Hyalangium gracile: one gene and its partner. The protein of the gene in region 2 binds, or shares a complex with, the protein of the main gene of each other region. Links are inferred from orthologs where the notes say so. Each region holds a gene or a part of one and is shown on either strand. Other genes may lie near its edges.

What was found.
Region 1: the proteins of tolR (region 2) and KY572_RS38580 are in contact, whole or in part, in a cryo-EM structure (PDB 9DDO), measured with the Escherichia coli proteins. The link is inferred for Hyalangium gracile from one-to-one orthologs.

The regions. Positions count from the first base shown.
Region 1 is NZ_JAHXBG010000028.1:87,707-96,436, reverse strand. The notes cover bases 3,500-6,369. They hold KY572_RS38580 (energy transducer TonB), read left to right. Parts: upstream 3,500-4,494; coding sequence 4,495-5,244; downstream 5,245-6,369. Other genes in these bases: KY572_RS38570 (hypothetical protein), read right to left, coding at 5,728-6,369; KY572_RS38575 (aminotransferase class V-fold PLP-dependent enzyme), read right to left, coding at 5,250-5,642; KY572_RS38585 (response regulator transcription factor), read left to right, coding at 3,614-4,339; KY572_RS38590 (sensor histidine kinase), read left to right, coding at 3,500-3,617. Outside these bases: KY572_RS38600 (PhnD/SsuA/transferrin family substrate-binding protein), read left to right, coding at 1-1,299; KY572_RS38595 (sensor histidine kinase), read left to right, coding at 1,272-1,754; more of KY572_RS38590, read left to right, coding at 1,788-3,499; more of KY572_RS38570, read right to left, coding at 6,370-8,697. UniProt on the Escherichia coli protein: Interacts with outer membrane receptor proteins that carry out high-affinity binding and energy dependent uptake into the periplasmic space of specific substrates such as cobalamin, and various iron compounds (such as iron dicitrate, enterochelin, aerobactin, etc.).
Region 2 is NZ_JAHXBG010000008.1:147,179-155,875, forward strand. What follows is about bases 2,923-5,759. They hold tolR (protein TolR), read right to left. Parts: upstream 4,652-5,759; coding sequence 4,193-4,651; downstream 2,923-4,192. Other genes in these bases: KY572_RS17950 (DPP IV N-terminal domain-containing protein), read right to left, coding at 2,923-3,422; KY572_RS17955 (TonB family protein), read right to left, coding at 3,419-4,189; KY572_RS17965 (MotA/TolQ/ExbB proton channel family protein), read right to left, coding at 4,663-5,370; KY572_RS17970 (hypothetical protein), read left to right, coding at 5,546-5,759. Outside these bases: KY572_RS17935 (spinster family MFS transporter), read right to left, coding at 1-22; KY572_RS17940 (Ppx/GppA phosphatase family protein), read right to left, coding at 19-948; KY572_RS17945 (aminotransferase class V-fold PLP-dependent enzyme), read right to left, coding at 964-2,151; more of KY572_RS17950, read right to left, coding at 2,148-2,922; more of KY572_RS17970, read left to right, coding at 5,760-6,544; murI (glutamate racemase), read left to right, coding at 6,659-7,471; carF (plasmanylethanolamine desaturase), read right to left, coding at 7,509-8,351; KY572_RS17985 (hypothetical protein), read left to right, coding at 8,584-8,697. UniProt on the Escherichia coli protein: Involved in the TonB-dependent energy-dependent transport of various receptor-bound substrates.

The DNA of each region.
Region 1 (8,730 bases), on a different replicon or contig from region 2:
GCGCTGCTGGCCGTGCTCTCCGGTGAAGCGGACGTCACCGCCCACTTCACCACGCACATGGAGGAGTACATGGTCCGGGCCCAGCTCGCCGAGCGAGTGGGGCCCGACGAGCGCCGGCTCTACCCGTTCTCCTTCACGGGCCCCACCCTCGCCGACGGCATCATCATCTCCAACCGGATGCCGGAGGCCGAGGCCGCCGCCGTGGTCGCCGCCATCACCGCCATGAGCCGAGACGAGGGCGGCCTGGAGCCAGCGCAGGCTCCCTTCGACATCCAAGGCTTCACCCTCGTCCGGGGCTCCTCGGGCCCGGCCTCGGAGCTCCCGCCCGCCATGAACTCGGAGTACCTCACGCTGGATCTCGACGCGGAGGAGCGTTGCCGACACGTCTGGTCCTCCAGCGGCACCGTCTTCGGCCGGGACGTGCGCGCCTGCGAGGGGCAGCCCTTGATGGAGCTGCTGCCGCTGGAGGCCGCCATCCCGCTGGAGTCGCTGGTGCGCTCCACCCGCCTCAACCAGGTGAGCGGCCGGATGCAGTTCCGCATGGAGGCGCAGGGGCAGACGCGCATGTATGCCGCCGAGGCCACGCTGCGCTCCGCCCAGCCGGGAGAGCCCGCGCCGGACCTGGGCCTGCTGCTGCGCGACATCACCGATCGGGACTCGCTGGAGCAGGAGCTGTACCGGCTGGCCTCCTTCCCCCTGCTCCACCCCGATCCGATGCTGGAGCTGCGGCGCGACGGCCAGCTGCGCTACGCCAACCCCCCCGCCCATGTCTGCTTCCCGGATCTGCTGGAGCTGGGCGTGCACCACCCCGTCATCAGCGCGGCGCTGGTGAACGCGCGGCGCAACGCCACCCGGGACGGGGCCGAGCTGGTCCAGCTGGGCGGCCGCTACTGGGAGGTGGTGGCCACGCCCCTGCAGGACAACGAGAGCCTGCGCGTCTTCGCCAAGGACGTCACCGCGCGCAAGCAGATGGAGGCAAGCCTGATGCACGCCGATCGCATGGCGTCGCTGGGCTCGCTGGCCGCGCGCGTGGGCCATGAGATGAACAACCCGCTGGCGTTCCTCATGGCCAACCTCTCCTTCGCCCGGGAGGAGATCGGCCGGCTCCGGGAGGCCCTGCGCCAAGGCCGCGGCGAAGTGGACGCGGCGGACGTCGACGAGGTGATGGATGCGCTGGGCGAGTCCCAGGAGGGCGCCGAGCGGCTGAAGGTCATCGTCCAGGATCTGCGCCTGCTCACGCGCGAGCCCCCCGCCACCGCGCGCGGGTGGACGTGCACCCGGTGCTGGAGGACAGCCTGAAGCTCATCCGCGGCGAGCTGCGCCACCGCGCCCGCCTGGAGAAGGACTTCCAGCCCGTGCCGCCGGTGGAGGCGGACGAGGCGCGGCTGGGGCAGGTGTTCCTCAACCTGCTGCTCAACGCCGTGCAGGCCATGTCCGAGCAGGACGCCGCCCGCAACGTGCTGCGCGTCACCACCCGCGCCAACGCCAGCGGCGAGGTGGTCATCGAGGTCCAGGACACCGGCGCCGGGATGACGCCGGAGGTGCTCTCGCGCCTCTTCGAGCCCTTCTTCACCACCCGTATGAGCAGCACCGGCATGGGGCTGTCCGTGAGCCACGCCATCGTCACGAGCCTGGGAGGCTCGCTGCGCGCCGAGAGCCAGCCGGGCGTGGGCACCCTCTTCACCATCGTCCTGCCGGCGGCGGGTAGCCCCGTGGCCAGCCCGCCCCAGCACGAGCACGGCCTGGCGAGCTGAGCCAGCGCCCGGCTTGTGCGATAGTGGCGGCAGATGCTGCGTCGGCTCCTTCCCACGCTCGTGGCACTCGGAATCGGCCTCCTGGCGCTCGGCTGGGGCCTGGTGAGCCTGCAGCGCCTCTTCGCCCAGGAGACCGACGATGCCCGCGCGCAGCTGCGCGCCCACCACGACGAGCTCGAGCGCTACGGCGCGGAGTCCCTGCGGCAGAAGCTGAAGCAGCGGCTGGCCTCGAACATCCTCCACATCAACCAGGCCGTGGAGGATCCGCTCGTCCAGGCCGACGGGCTCTACCTGCTGTTCCGCGAGTACCAGTTCCTGCCCCGGCTCCCCCGGCCCCGGCCCGGCTGGAGAGGCCCCGCCGCGACGCTCCATGACGAGATCGTCAACGGCCTTTCGGGCCTGTCGACACCGGGGCCGTGGCAGCGGCGGCTGGAGCTGCTGCGCTCGGTGGAGGCCGACTTCGCGGCGGGGAAGGAGGCGCGCGCGGTGGCTCGCATGGAGGAGCTGCTGCGCTACCGCGCCGAGCACCCGCTGCCCGCGACGGAGGAGCTCCCCTTCACCCTGGCCCTGGTGGAGCGGCTCCTCTATGAGGAAGCCACCCAGCCGCTGATCCGCGGGCTGCTCCGGGGCGGGCTGGCGGATGAGTTCGGCGGTACGGCCTATGCCGCCGGGCTGCAGCGGGATCTGCTGCGCGAGTGCCAGCGCTTCACCCAGGCCGACTTCAACTTCCTGTACGAGCGCATCCGCGAGCTCAGCCTCCGGCTCGGCGAGCCCGTCGAGGACTTCACCTCACGGGTGCAGGAGCTGGGCACGGGCGCCATCGTGCTGCCGAGCAACCTCTCCGAGCCCACCCTCATCGGCGAGCGCTGGTACCTGGAGCCGAGCGGCGAGCTCGTCCGGGGCATCGCCATCGAGCCGGAGGAGCTCCTCCAGGAGGTGACGCTGGAGATGCGCGAGCGGGAGCTGCTCGGCAAGGATGACCGGGTGCGCCTGGGCCAGACGGACGCGGTGCAGCCCCTCTCCACCCTCGAGGTCACCGCGCTCGTCCCCCACTGGGCCGCCGAGGAGGAGGCCATCGTCCAGCGCTACCGGCTGAAGACGATGCTGGTGGCCATCTGCGGGGCGCTCGCGGTGGCCATCGTGGTGCTGGCCGGGCTGGCGCAGCACCGCAAGTACCGCTTCCTGGAGCTCAAGAGCGACTTCGTGGCCACCGTCTCGCACGAGCTGCGCACCCCGCTGGCCTCCATCCGGCTGCTGGCCGAGACGCTGGAGATGCGCGCGGGCGGCTCTCCCGAGGTGCGGGACTACCCGGCCCGCATCCTCCAGGCCACCGACGGGCTGCACTTCCTCGTCGAGAACATCCTGTCCTTCAACCGCATCGACAAGGGCCGCTGGGTGCCCAGGCTCTCCCAGGTGAGGATGGAGGAGCTCATCGGCACGCTTCGCGCGGATCTCTCCAGCGCCACGAGCGTCCCGGTGCGGCTCGAGGCGGAGGTGGGGGACGTGGAGCTGCGGGCCGATCCCTCCCTGCTGCGCCTGCTGCTGTCCAACCTGGGCCGCAACGCCTGCGCCTACAACCAGCGCAACCCCGTGGAGATCTCCGTGCGCGTCCACGCGCCTCCGGGCCTGGGCTGCACGGTGCTGTTCACGGACAACGGCATCGGCATCCCCGAGAGCGAGTGGGAGAACGTCTTCCAGGACTTCTACCGGCTGACACAACCCGGCCCCGAGGTGCACGGCAGCGGGCTGGGACTCGCGCTCTGCCGCAGGATCATGCATGTGCACGGGGGCGAGCTCCGCATCGCCGCCTCCACCCCCCAGGGAACCACCTTCGCGCTGACCTTTCCCGAGCCGGACCGATGACGACCCAGAGCCCGCCGCCCTCCACCCGCCCCTCCATCCTCATCGTCGAGGACGACGCCCACCTCCGGGTCGGCCTCCGGGACAACCTCCAGGACGAGGGCTACGACGTGGCCGCCACCTCCAACGCCCGCGAGGCCGAGGCGCTGCTGAACGGCCGCACCTTCGATCTGCTCATCCTGGACGTGATGCTCCCCGGCGAGGACGGCTACTCGCTGTGCCGGAGGCTGCGCGCCGCGGGCGTGCAGAGCATGGTGATGATGCTCACCGCGCGCACGCTGGAGGACGACATCGTCCGCGGCTTCGAGGCCGGCGCGCAGGACTACCTGACCAAGCCCTACCGGCTGCGGGAGCTGCTCCTGCGCGTGCGAGCGCTCGTGCGCCGGGCCGGCACCCCGCCTCCCCAGGTGATGGCCTTCGCCGGCTTCTCGCTGGATCTCGGCAAGCGCACGCTCGCGCGCGGCGACGGCGGCACCATCGAGCTGACGCGCACCGAGTTCGATCTGCTGGCCTACCTGGTCCGCAACCGGGACCGAGCCCTCACCCGGCAGGAGATCCTCGACACGGTGTGGGGCCAGGACGTCGTGGTGGACCCGCGCACGGTGGACAACTTCGTCTCCAACCTGAAGAAGAAGCTCGGCTGGACGAGCACCTCGGGCTTCACCATCCACACCATCCGCGGGGTGGGCTACCGGATGGTGATCGACGCCATGACGAAACCATGACGGAAAGATGGACCTGCCACGGCCATCGGAGCGCCTCGCCTCCCTACCTTGAGGGGTGCGTGGACAGGGGCGCTCCGGACCTCAGCCCACGCGGGTGAAGGGCCGCATGGTGCGGCCTGCCCCTGTGGGGAGCGCCCGCCTGTGGGAGGCCAGTCATGTTCCAGTCGGTCATCGATCAGCAAGAGTGGAGAGCCCGTCGTCTCGGGACGGGCGCGGGAGTGTCCCTGCTGGTGCACGCGGGACTCTTCGCCGCGGTGATGGTCATCTCGGCGGGAGTGGCCGAGAAGGTGAAGGACGAGGACCCCGTCGTCGTCTTCAAGCACGCCGCCCCGCCGCGCGGCACCCCCAACCCTCCCGCCGTGAAGGCGGTGGCCGAGCAGCCCAAGCCCAAGCCCAGGCCCAACCCGATGGTGCAGCCCACCGTCATCCCCCAGAAAACACCGGTCGAGGTCGAGCCGACCACCACGAAGGATGAGCCGGCCGAGCCTTCCGATGACACCGGTCTCCCCTACGATCCCAATGGCAAGCCGGATGGCCTGGCCGGTGGCACCTGCGTCACCTGCGAGGCCCTCAAGGGCGCGATGACCACGGTCATGGAGCCCACGGGCGAGGAGACGCTGCCCTTCTCCTTCGGCACCATGACGCCGCCCAGGCTGTTGAGCGGAGCTCACATCGAGTACACCCGCGAGGCGCGCGAGGCCCACGTCAGCGGCACCCTCATCGCAAAGTGCGTCATCACCCGCGAGGGCGAAGTCGAGAAGTGCCGCATCATCAAGGGCGTGACGCACATGAACGAGGCCGTCCTCGCCGCGCTGGAGACCCGCCGCTACAGCCCGGTGCAGTACCAGGGCAAGCCCGTCAGCGTGTCCTACAACTTCCACATCAAGCTCGACATGGCCCGGTAGGCCGCTCACCGCAGCGACGCGAGCGCCTCGAGCAGCCGATCCACGTCCTCGGCGGTGTTGTACAGGTGCGGCGAGACGCGCAGGTTGTCTCCCCGCCCACTGACGTAGACCTGACGCGCGGCCAGCCGCGCGGGCACATCGGAGCGATAGCCTCCGCGACGGCGCAGGCCCACGAGGTGCCCGGACCGGTTGGCCTCCGGAGCCACCTCCAGCCCCAGCGCCTCCGCTCCCCGGGCGGCCCGACGCGTCAGCTCCCGCAGCGTCTCCTGGATGGACCCGACGCCCCACTCGTACAGCTGGCGCAGGGCGGCGATCGCCATGGGCACCAGGAGGAAGTTGCTGCGCTCGCCCACGTCGAACCGACGCGCTCCGGGCTGGAACTCGTCTCGGTAGTCCACCAGGCGGGAGAAGTCCTCGTTGCCCAGCCGGGTGATCCAGTTCAGCTCCAGCGGCCGGCCGTCCCTGTGCTGGGGAGCGACATAATCATGGGGTCTCGAAGGAGAAGAAGCTGCCGCGGGCCCGCCGGCTGCCCTGGTTCGGCTCCGTGTCATAGCGCGAGAACACGACGAAGGACTGCTGGCCACCGGCGGAGGCCAGGGACACGAACGGCTCGGTCTCCCGCGCGTTGTACACGACCGAGAAGCCGTCGGGGGCGCCCACGGTGCCCTCGGCCGTCACCTGGGTGGCGTACACGTCCCAGGCCGAGTCCCAGCGGAAGTCCGCCCAGGCCGCCACGTAGTTGGCGCCGTCGAACGCCACCCGGGGCGAGGACTGCTGCACGGACTCGGTGCACAGCGCGATGCCCGCGTTGTCCAGCACCACGCCGGCCCCGGACACCCGCGCTCCATAGATGTCCTGGTTGGTCCGCGAGCGGTAGTCCGTCCAGACCACGAAGAAGTCCGTCCCGTTCGAGGCCACGTCCGGCTCGAACTGCTCCGCCAGCCCGCCGGAGATGATGAGGGGGCTGGTGTCCAGCACCACGCCATCGCTCGTCAGCCGGGCCCCGTGGATGTCCCAGGACGTGGCGCTCTGGTACTCGGCCCACACGGTGAGGTAGTGGGTCCCGTTGAAGGCCACCCGCGGCGTGTAGTGCTCCACCGGGTTGGTGGAGATGGCGATGCCGGCGGGATCCAGCACCGCGCCCGTGTTCGCCACCCGGGCGCCATGGACATCCCCCCGGCCCGTCGCGTCCCGCCGCCAGACCACGAGGTAGTCCTTCCCGTTGGAGCCCACCGCCGGGAAGTTCTGGAAGGCCGGGTCCGCCGAAATGATGAAGCCGTTCGGATCCAGCACGGCGCTGGCGGCAGGCCCCGAGCCGAGCACGCGCCCACCGTAGATGTCCCAGTTGCCCTCGCGGTAGTCCATCCACGTGACGAGGTAGTCCGTCCCGTTGGAGCTCACCGCCGGGGCCTGCCGCTCGCGGGCCGCCGTCGTCAGCCGCAGGCCGTGCATGTCCAGCACGCCTCCCTCGCGAGAGACCCGAGCGCCCTGGATCTTGATGGTCCCCCCGCCCGTCTCCGTCCAGACGACGAGGTAGTTGGTGCCGTTGGAGGCCACCACCGGCTCGGCCTGGTACAGGGCGGAGACGGTCTTGAGCGGGAAGCCGCCGCCCGCGGTCACCGTCCCCGACGCGGAGACCCGAGCGCTATAGAGGTCGGTCGTCGCCGTGCTGGTGCCATCCCAGGCCACCAGGTAGTCGGAGCCGGCCGGCGCAATGACGGGGTGCTTGTGGCTCGCGTTCGGAGAGAGGACGAGGCTGGTGGTGTCCAGCACGGGGCTGGTGCCAACAGCCGAGGCCAGGATGCGGCAGCCCAGGTTCTGGAAGGTCGAGCTGGCGGTGTTCCACGCCGTCCAGGCCACCAGGTAGTCCGTCCCGTTCGAGGCCACGGAGGCATACGACTCGGAGATGGAGCGGGTGGTGGCCACGACGAGCCCCGCGCCATCCACCACCGCGCCATCGGCCGTCACGCGCGAGGCGTAGAGATCCCGGCTGCCCGTGTTGCGGTAGTCCAGCCACACGGCCAGGAAGTTCGTCCCGTTGGAGGCCACCGCCTGCACGTACTGGAGGGAGCTGCCCGACAGGGCGAAGCCGCCCGGCGGGTCCAGCACCACGCCATCGCTCGACACGCGGGTGGCGTAGGCGCGGGAGGAGCCGCCGCGCTCGTCGCTCCACGCGACCAGATAGACCGAGCGGTTCGAGGCCACCACGGGAGACGTCTCGTCGTAGCCCTCGCCGGTGGCGATGGGGATGTCCGCGGTGTCCAGAACCTGGCCCGTGCTCGAGACGCGCCGCGCGTAGACGTTGGACGTGCCGTCCGCGCCGCTCGTGTACCAGGTGGCCAGGTAGTTCCTCCCGTCGGACGCCACGTGCGGCCAGTTCTCCGAGCCCACGGCCGCGGAGAGGCGCCGGCCGCCCGGCTCCGCCACGACCCCCTCGCTGGAGACGACCGTGCCCCGCACCGACCACGTCTCACCCTGGAACTGCGACCAGACCACGTAGAAGTCCGTCCCGTTGCTGGCCACCTGGGGATCCGCCGAGTTCCCCGGCCCCGTGCTCACCACGAGGCCCGGCTCGTCCAGGATGGTGCCGGTGCTCGAGACGCGCGTCGCATAGATGTTGTACAGGCCACCGCGCGTGTTGCGCCAGGCGAGCAGGTAGTTCGTCCCGTTGAAGGCCAGCGCCGGGAAGCTCCTCACGGCCAGGTCCGCGGCCACCAGCTGCCCGTCGATGATCATCTCGTAGGTGACCTTGGCCTCCAGCCTCGCGGGGAACGCGGCCGAGGCCAGCACCTGCTCGGGAACGCTCATCCGAATCCGGCCCTGGGAGAACTCGGCCGGGACCGCGGTGCGCCGCCCCTGCCCGTCCACCCACGTGCCGTGGCCATACCGGAACCCCATACCCGTCCGGGCATCCGTGAAGTGCAGGCCCTGCTCGGTCGTGCGCGCGAAGACGAGCCCCGTCACCGGAAGCGACACGTGCAGCTCGCCCTGGCCATCCGGGGCCGAGGCGAAGTGCCAGGACTGCTCGACGCCCTCCTCATCGTTGCGCAGGTGCTCGACGACCGAGCCGTGGCTGAAGCTCAGGTGCCCGTCCCCCTCCACCAGGCCCTGCGGCTCGTCCGCGCTCACGGTCGTGTCCCCGCGCATCACCTGCGCGGCGCCCAGGAAGAGCGGCGCACCCGTCTCGAGCTCCACCGTCGGGGGCGACACCGGCTCGCCGGACTCGAGCAGCTCCGGCTTCTCGGACTCCTCCAGCCGGGTGTGGACCGGTGTGAGGGTGAGTCCTCCCCGGGGGTCCGCGTGGACCTCATAGCTCGAGTGGCCGCCCTGCCAGCCGTTCTGCTCCGGCCGATAGGCGAAGTGCACCTGCCGGATCACCGCCTCCACATCGAACGGCGCCGGCGCGGGGGACATGGCCGAGGCCTGGGGCGCCGACGCATCCGCCGAACGCACCTCCGAGCCACCACACGAAATGCTGGAAGTGAT
Region 2 (8,697 bases):
CCACGGCGGGGGAGAGGCTCATGTCCGAGGGGCTCCGAAGCGGTGGGCCATCAGCCCCCAGCGCAGCCCGCGGTCGCTCACTCGGCACTCCTCGAGCTGCAGGGCGCGCAGGGCCTCCAGCAGGATGAGGGAGCCGGCGGGGATGACGTCGGCGCGCTTGGGCTGCAGGCCGGGCAGCTTCTGCCGCTCGGCCAGGGGCATGGAGCAGAGCTGGCCCACGAGCTGCTCGAGCTGTGCCCGGGTGAGGGTGCCGCCGTGCACGCGCGTGGCGTCATAGGGATCGACGCGGTTCTGCACCGCGTAGATGGTCGTCACGGTGCCGGCCACACCCACCAGTTCCGCGGCGGGGGGAGGGGGAGGCAGCGTGGCGAAGGTGTCGCGGAGGAACGTGGTGATGGCCTGGCGCTCCTCGGCGGAGGGCGGATCCGAGCGGACGAAGCGCTCGGTGAGGCGCACCGAGCCCACGTCATAGCTGTGGCGGAAGTCCACGCGGCCGGCGCTGTTGCCGTAGATGAACTCGGTGGAGCCGCCGCCGATGTCGATGACGAGCAGGGGCCCCGCGGCCTGGCTGCCGAAGTCCATGTGGGCCGAGGAGAACGAGAGCTGGGCCTCCAGCTCGCCGGAGATGATCTCCACGGTGACGCCAGCGCGCTCCCTGGCGGCGGCGAGGAACTCCGCGCCGTTCTGGGCGTCGCGGGCCGCGCTGGTGGCGGACACGGCGATGCCCTCGGCGCCCAGGGCGCGCGCCTCGTTGGCGAAGGCCGTCATCGTGGCGAGCGTGGCCTCCATGCCTTCGGGGGACAGGCGGCGGCTCTTGTCCACTCCCCGTCCCAGTCGGGTGATCTCGGCCCGCTCCAGGACGGCCTGGAACTGACCGTCGGGAGTCCGGTCCGCGACCAGCAGGAGGACCGAGTTGGTGCCCACGTCGATGGTGGCAAATCGCGGCATTGGCCGGCAGCCTACTCAACGCAGCAGCGCTTCCAAAGCCTCCGCCAGGGTCTGGTACTCCGCGTGTGTGTTGTAGGCCTGGGCGGAGATGCGCAGGTGGCGCTGGGGCGGGCGGGGCCAGGCCGTCACGGGCACCTCGATGCGCCACTCGTGGAAGAGCCGATCCTGGAGCGGATCCAGGTAGTAGGGAGGGGGAGGCTCCGCCGGGAAGCCGTCCGGCAGGCCCACGGTGGCCATGGCGCCCAGCATCTCCTCCGGACAGTGGGGGGCGGTGCCGAGGCGCTCGCACAGCATCCGGCGCGCGGCCACGGCCTTGGCGTGGTTGTCGGCCATCAGCGCCGGCCAGCCCCCGGGCAGCAGGCCGCCCATGAAGCGCAGGGCGTGGGGGATGCAGAGCGCCGCGGAGGGGTCATCCGTCCCCGTCCAGTCGAAGTCCAGGCGGAAGCGAGAGCGGTCCTGGCGCTTGGAGTTGTGGCCATGGCTCACCGAGAGCGGCTTGATGCCGGCCTGGAGGTCCTTCCGGACGTGGAGGAAGGCCGCGCCCTTGGGGGCACAGAGCCACTTGTGGCAGTTGCCGGTGTAGTAGCCGGCGCCGAGCTCGCACAGGGAGAGGGGCACCTGCCCGGGGCCGTGCGCGCCATCCACGAGCGTCTCCACGCCCTCCTGGCGCAGGAGGCCGACGAGCTCCTTCAGCGGCATGACGAGCGCGGTCTGGCTGCTGATGTGGTCGACGAGCAGCAGCCGGGTGCGCGAGGTGACGTGCTCCAGCACGGCGTCGACCACGGCACGGGGGGAGGGCACGGGCCAGGGCAGCTGGGCCACCACCACCTTGGCCCCGGCGAGGCCGGCGACCCAGTCGAGCGCGTTGCGCGAGGCGTTGTACTCTTGGTTGGTGGTGAGCAGCTCGTCGCCGGGGGACAGGCGCAGCGAGCGCAGCACCGTGTTCACGCCAGCGGTGGCGTTGGGCACGAAGGCCACGGTCTCCGGGTCCGCGTCGACGAAGGCGGCCAGGGCGCTCCGGGCCTCGTCGAGCAGCGGCTCGAGCTCGCGCACGAAGAAGCGGACCGGCTCGGCCTCCAGGCGCGCGCGCACCTCCGCCTGCGCCTGGAGCACCTCGGTGGGGCAGGCGCCGAACGAGCCGTGGTTGAGGAAGACGATGTCCGGATCGAGCGACCAGCGAGCGCGCAGCGGCGAGGCGCTCATGGGGCCCAGTCGGGAGTGAGGCCTCCCGCCTTCTCCATGGGGAGGGGGAGCTGGTTGTTGCCGTCGGCCGTCATCACGTAGAGCCGGGGCGCGCCGTCGCGCGTGGAGGTGAAGAGGATGAGGCGGCCGTTGGGCGAGAAGACGGGCTCCTCGTTGTTGCCCTGGTCCTGGGTGAGGCGGCCGATCTTCCCGGTGTCCACGTTGACGGTGAAGAGGTCGAACGCGTTGCGCTCGTCGCGCGCGGTGAAGGCGATGAGGTCGCCTCGGGGAGACCAGTCCGGCGTCTGGTTGTAGTTGCCCTGGAAGGTGAGCCGCTTGGGGTTCGAGCCGTCCGCGTTCATCACGTAGATCTGCGGCGAGCCGCCCCGGTTGGACACGAAGGCGATGCGCTTGCCGTCCGGGGACCAGGCGGGGCTGGAGTTGATGCCGTAGGGCGTGTCGGTGATGGCCTTGGGAGAGCTGCCGTCCGCGTTGGCCACGTAGAGCTGGGTGCTCTCACCCTCGGCCAGCGCGTAGGCGATGCGCTTGCCGTCCGGGGACCAGGCGATGCCGGTGGCCATCTGGCCGTTCTGCACGACGGCGCGGGCGTCCTCGCCGGGCCGCTGCACGTAGAGGTCCGGGCGACCCTTGCGATAGGAGGTGAAGCCCACGGCGCCCCCGGGCCCCAGGGCCGGCAGCAGGTTGATGCCGCCGTTGGTGAGGGCGCGGGCGTTGTTGCCGTCCCAGTCGGCCACCCAGACGTCGCGGTTGGAGCCCGTCTTGCGCACGAAGGTGATGCGGGTGAGGAAGGGGCTCGACTCACGGGTGAGGTGCTTGTAGAGCGCGTCGGCGAGGAAGTGCGCCAGCTGGCGCGGCTCGTTGGCGGGCACGGCGTGGCTCGCCTTGAAGTCCTCGCGGCCGGTGCCCACGTTGAACAGGCGCAGCTCGCCGCGCAGCGTGGAGCCCTCGGCGCCCAGCTGCACCTTCACGAGCGACTCGGCGCCCACGTCCGCCCAGCGCGAGAAGTTGATGCTGCCCGCCGTCACGCCCTCCTTGGGATCGGCCGTGAAGCTGGAGCGATCCAGCACCTGGAAGATGCCGGAGGCGCGCAGGTCGAACACGAAGGGCGCGTCGAAGTCATTGGCGGCCTTCTTCCCGCCCTCGTCCACGGTGAGTGGAGCAGGGACGGCCAGGGGCAGCGGGCGGAAGTTGGCGCCGGAGATCTGGATGACCGGGGCCTGGGCGAGCGCCGCGATCGGGAGGAGCAGCAGCGAGAAGAGGAGGGCTTTCACGGGCGGAACTCCAGGACGATCCCCTGCTTCTGGAGCGACTCGCGCAGGTGATCGGGGGGAGGAGAGAAGGGCGCGGCTTTCTTCACCGCTGCCAGAACGGCGGCATCGAAGAGATCGTTCCCGCTGGGGGTCGTCAGCTGCGTCGCCAGCACCTCGCCAGCGCGCCCCAGGCGCATCTGCACCTGGGCCTTGAGGTACATGCGCTCGGCCTCGGGGATGGTGTCGGCGACGTTGTAGTTGCGGCGCACCTGGGAGGACAGCAGCGCGTAGTAGCGCTCGCCCTCGGCGGTGGCGGAGTCGCCGCTCGGGTCGCCATCCTCGGCGCCCTCCAGCTCCTCTTCGGGGACCTGCTTGGCCGTCTTGTCGAAGGCGCCGAAGAGCCGCTTGCGCCGGTCCTCGGCGGACGTGTCGCCCTTCTGCGGCGCGGGGGCCGGCTGGGGCTTCGGAATCACGGGCCCGGCCACCTTGTCCGGAGGCTTGGGCGCCTGGGTGGGCGGGGCGGGGGGCGCCTTCACCTCCTTGGGCGGAGGTGGCGGCTGCTCCTTGCGCGGCAGCAGCTTGGGGTCCCTCGGCTTGCCCTGGCGCACCAGGCTGGCCTTGATGACGGGGATGTTCGGGTCCACCTTCGGCCGGGCGGTGAGGGACGCGTAGACGAGCCCCGCGACGAGCAGCAGGCCGTGGCCCACCACGGACACGATGACGAAGAGGCCCAGCCGCGAGGGGCGGGCCACGAGCATGCTCTGGGTGACGGCCGGGTGAAGGGCCATGGGCTAGCGCTTCGCCTCCTTCTTCTTCTCCTTGGACGCGGCTGGGGCCGCCGCCGGGTCCGTGATCATCCCCACATTGGTGATTCCAGCGCGCTGGGCGGCGGCCATCACCTCCACCACCACGCCATAGGGCACGTCCCGGTCCGCGTGGAGGTAGACCTCCTTGTCGGCCTGCGCCTTGGCGTTGGCGGCCAGCTTCGTCTCCAGCTCGTCGAGCACCACCTCCGCGTCCCCGATGAAGACGCGGCGCCCCGCGTCGATGGAGAGCACCAGCTTCTTGTCGGCGGCCTCCACCGGCGTGGCCCTGGCCTCGGGCAGGTTCACCTTGACGCCCTGCTGGATGAGCGGAGCGGTGACCATGAAGATGATGAGCAGCACCAGCATCACGTCCACCATGGGCGTGACGTTGATCTCGCTCATGGTGACGCGGCCCTGGCCCTTGTTGCCTCCGCCCATGCCCATGGCCGCGCCTCCTACTTGAAGAAGTGCCGCTTGATGATGTTGAGGAAGTCCGCCGAGAAGTTGGACATCTCGGTGTCGAACACCTTGATGCGGCTGACGAACGAGTTGTAGGCCACCACCGCGGGGATGGCCGCGAACAGGCCGGCCGCCGTGGCGAACAGCGCGTTACCCACCGGCGCGGCCACCGTGGACAGCGTGGCGTTGCCCTTGTCGGCGATCTCGTTGAACGCGTTGAGGATGCCAATCACCGTGCCGAACAGGCCCACGAACGGCGCCGCCGCGCCCACCGTGCCCAGGAAGGGCACCCGCGCCTCCAGCTCGGTGATCTGCGACGTGGCGGCCCGGTTCAGCGCCCGCTCCACGTTCTCGATGCCGCCCAGCTTGTCGCTCATCGCCCCTTCCGAGCCCTCCTTCGTCTGCGCCAGCTTGCTCAGCTCCTCGTAGCCCGCGCAGAACACCTTCGACAGCGGCGAGCCCTCCAGCTTCTGCGCCGTCTGGTAGATGGCCTCCAGCCGCGTCGCCTTCCAGAACGTGTCCAGAAAGGTGAGCGACTGTGCGCGGGCCCGGGACAGCTGTGTCTGCTTCATGACAATGAGGGCCCAGGAGCTGACGGACACTCCCATCAGCAACACCAGCACGCCCAGCTCGATGAACGAGGCGTTGCGGATGATCTCCACGTAGTTCATGGCGCCGAGCGCCAGGGGCAGGTGCGACATCATGGGTGCAGGCCGTAACACTCCGATCCGAGGCGGTCAAACAAAGCTGGCGTGCCCGGTTGGGAGCCTCCAGAGGGGGCTCCGGTGGGGCGGTGAATAATTCCCGAAGGGTCCCGTCCGAGAGGGCACAACGGGTTGGATGCCCGGTCGCTTCCCTCAACGCCAAGCGGATGCCCCTATGAACTCCCGACTGCTACTCGCATTCCTCTGCATCGCGTCGCTCTCGACAGGCTGCATCATCGAGGACAACGGGTGTGACACCTGCAACCCCCGCCACCCCGGCGACGTGACGTTCCTCTGGACGTTCGACGGCCTGCGCTGCGACCAGGCGCGTGACGTGTACGGCGTCAACATCAACATCCCCGGTGAGTCGCTCTTCAACAACGGCAAGTACGCGTGCAGCACCGCGGACGTGGACGGCATCACCCTGCACGACTTCGCGCCTGGCTCCTACAGCTACAACCTGCAGGCGGTGAACTTCCAGAACCAGATCGTCTTCGAGGCCAGCGGCACCTTCGTCATCGACGGCAACCGGACGGTGAGGGTGGACCTGGCGCCGACGGGCGACCCGACGTCCTACGCGTACCTGAACTGGAACTTCCCGGGCGGCCAGAGCTGCTTCCAGGCCGGCGTGGCCTCGGTGGACATCATCCTGGATGACCTGGCTCCCCACAACGTGCCGTGCACCGCGGGTCAGTCCGTCCCCGGTCTGAAGACGCCGGCCCTGGCTCCGGGCGAGCACTACATCGAGTTCATCGCGCTCGACTCGCAGGGCCGTCCCCTCTACTACTTCAACGGTGGGCTGCTGACGCGTCCGTATGACCCGGTGGACGCCACCTACAACCTGTACACGATTGGTGGCGCCTCCATCGCCTGGCGGCTGTCGGATGGCGCGGTGACCTTCGACTGCCCGGCGTCCAACCCGATGGTGTACGTGAACTTCCGCGACCTCAACACGGGCAACTGGGTGTACCCGCTCCTGGGCGATGGTCACCGCTGCAGCCAGAAGCCCATCGTGTACGAGTTCCTGCGGCCCGGCGTCTACGAGCTGCGCATCACCACGACGTTCGATGGCTACGAGTACCGCTCCAACTCGAACATCAACGTGGAGGTCCGCCCCCACGTGTTCCCGGGGCCGAACTCCGCGCTGGACGTGACGCTCTTCAGGCGCTTCTGACCGAGCACGGCTGAACGTAGGGGCAGCGAGAGGGTCGGGGACACAACCCCGGCCCTCTTCGCTTTTGCGGGGGTGGGATGGGCGTTGGCATCAAATGTGATAGGGACTCCGGACATGCGGCAAGGCAGCCACGGTCCCATCGGTGTGTTCGACTCGGGCGTCGGAGGGCTCACCGTCCTCAAGGCGCTGATGGCGAGACTCCCCCACGAGAGCACCCTCTACCTGGGTGACACGGCGCGAGTCCCCTACGGCACCAAGTCCGGCGAGGTGGTGACGCGCTACTCGCTCAAGAACGCGCAGTTCCTCCTCGAGAGGGGCATCAAGCTGCTCGTGGTGGCCTGCAACACGGCCTCGGCGGTGGCGCTGCCCGCGCTGTCCTCGGCGCTCCCGGTGCCGGTGGTGGGGGTCATTGCCCCCGGCGCGCGCGCGGCGCTGCAGCGGACGCGGGGCGGCGGAGTGGGCGTCATCGGCACGCCGGGCACCATCCGCTCCGGGGCCTACCAGCGCGAGCTGCAGGCGGCCGATCCCCACGTCCGGGTGAAGGCGCGGGCCTGCCCGCTCTTCGTCCCGCTGGCGGAGGAGGGGTGGACCGTGGGCGAGGTGCCGCACCTGGTGGCGCGCGAGTACCTGGCGGACTTCGCCCGGGAGGGCGTGGACACGCTGGTGCTCGGCTGCACGCACTACCCGCTGCTCAAGGGCGTGATCGCCGAGGTGGTGGGGCCGAGCGTCGCGCTGGTGGACTCGGCGGAGGCCACGGCCGAGGCGGTGGCGGAGCTCCTGGCGCAGCGGGAGATGCTCGCCGCGCAGGGCGCCGCCACCACGCACGGCTACTACGTCACGGACGTGCCCGAGCGCTTCGTGGAGGTCGGGGCGCGCTTCCTAGGGCGCCCCATCCCTTCCGCCGAGCAGGTGGACTTGAGCTTCTGATGAAGGGGGGGGCGGGGCCCCCACCCTGGGCTCAGGCCTACGGGCGGGCGGAGGAGACGGACTCGTGCTCCTCGGTGCGCTCCAGCAGCGCCTTGGCGGCCTGCACCACGGGGGCCTGGCCCTCGGCGGTGGAGGCCATGACGGCCGCGGCCGCCTCCGTGCCGATGTCGTCCTGGCGCGGCAGCAGCCCGGTGGCCCAGGTGACGAGCCGCTCCAGCGTGGGGAAGAAGCCGATCATCAGCAGCGGCTTGTTCAGCCAGCCCACGGTGATGCAGTAGTACTTGTTGTAGGGCGCCGTGTGGTGGATCTGGTGGTGCGCCGGCGGCAGGATCAGGTGCACCCGCTGGAAGAAGGCGATGACCGGGGGCGGGTTGTCCAGGTGGGACCACTTGTGGAACTGGTTGGTCGCCATCACCCAGAAGATCATCGAGCCCAGGGAGGCCGCCAGGAACACCCACATGGAGCTGGTGTGCGGCATGGCCACGCACATGATGGCCACGGGGATGGAGATGGCGCAGTTGTTCCCGTTGGTCTCGATGAAGTCGTGGCGGGTGATGGCCTTCTCGTCCACATGGTGCTCGCGGAAGGGCCGGACGAAGGCCTTGCCCAGCACGGGCATGTTCGCCGAGCCCCAGGTGTCCGCCATCCAGTGGACGAAGCCGGAGACGAAGTCGGCGGCCAGGTAGCCCAGCAGCACCGCGCTCAGCAGCAGCCAGGGCCCGATGTGCGGGTTGCCCCACAGCTGGTACACCAGCAACCCCTCCAGGCCGAGGAAGATGGTGATGCTGCCGATGTCCATCATGCGGATGGCGCGCGTGTAGCCCTTGGCCAGGACCTGAGCGTCCTGATGACGGACCTTGTTGGTGACGTTGTTCTTCATCTCACACCTGGTAAGGAGCGCCGGGAGGCGGCTGTTCACGGCGGAACCTACGTAGCCTAGCCGGATTGTGGTTTTCAACGAATGGGCTGGGGCTCGGATGGACGGCCGGTGGGCCCTGGCGGGGGGGGCTGTACCAGGGGGTAGGCGGCCGGCCGTGAGACGGAGTGACGGAAGAGCTTGACGCTTACCTTGTGTCGCTCAAGGTGCACTGCTAGCTTCGGGCGTCTCTGGCATGGCGAAAACCTTCGAGAAAGCCGTCACCGGCTTCAACCACAACATCAAGCACAAGGGGAAGGTCTACCACGTCCAGACCGAGGACTCGGGAGTCAACAACCCCCACATCATC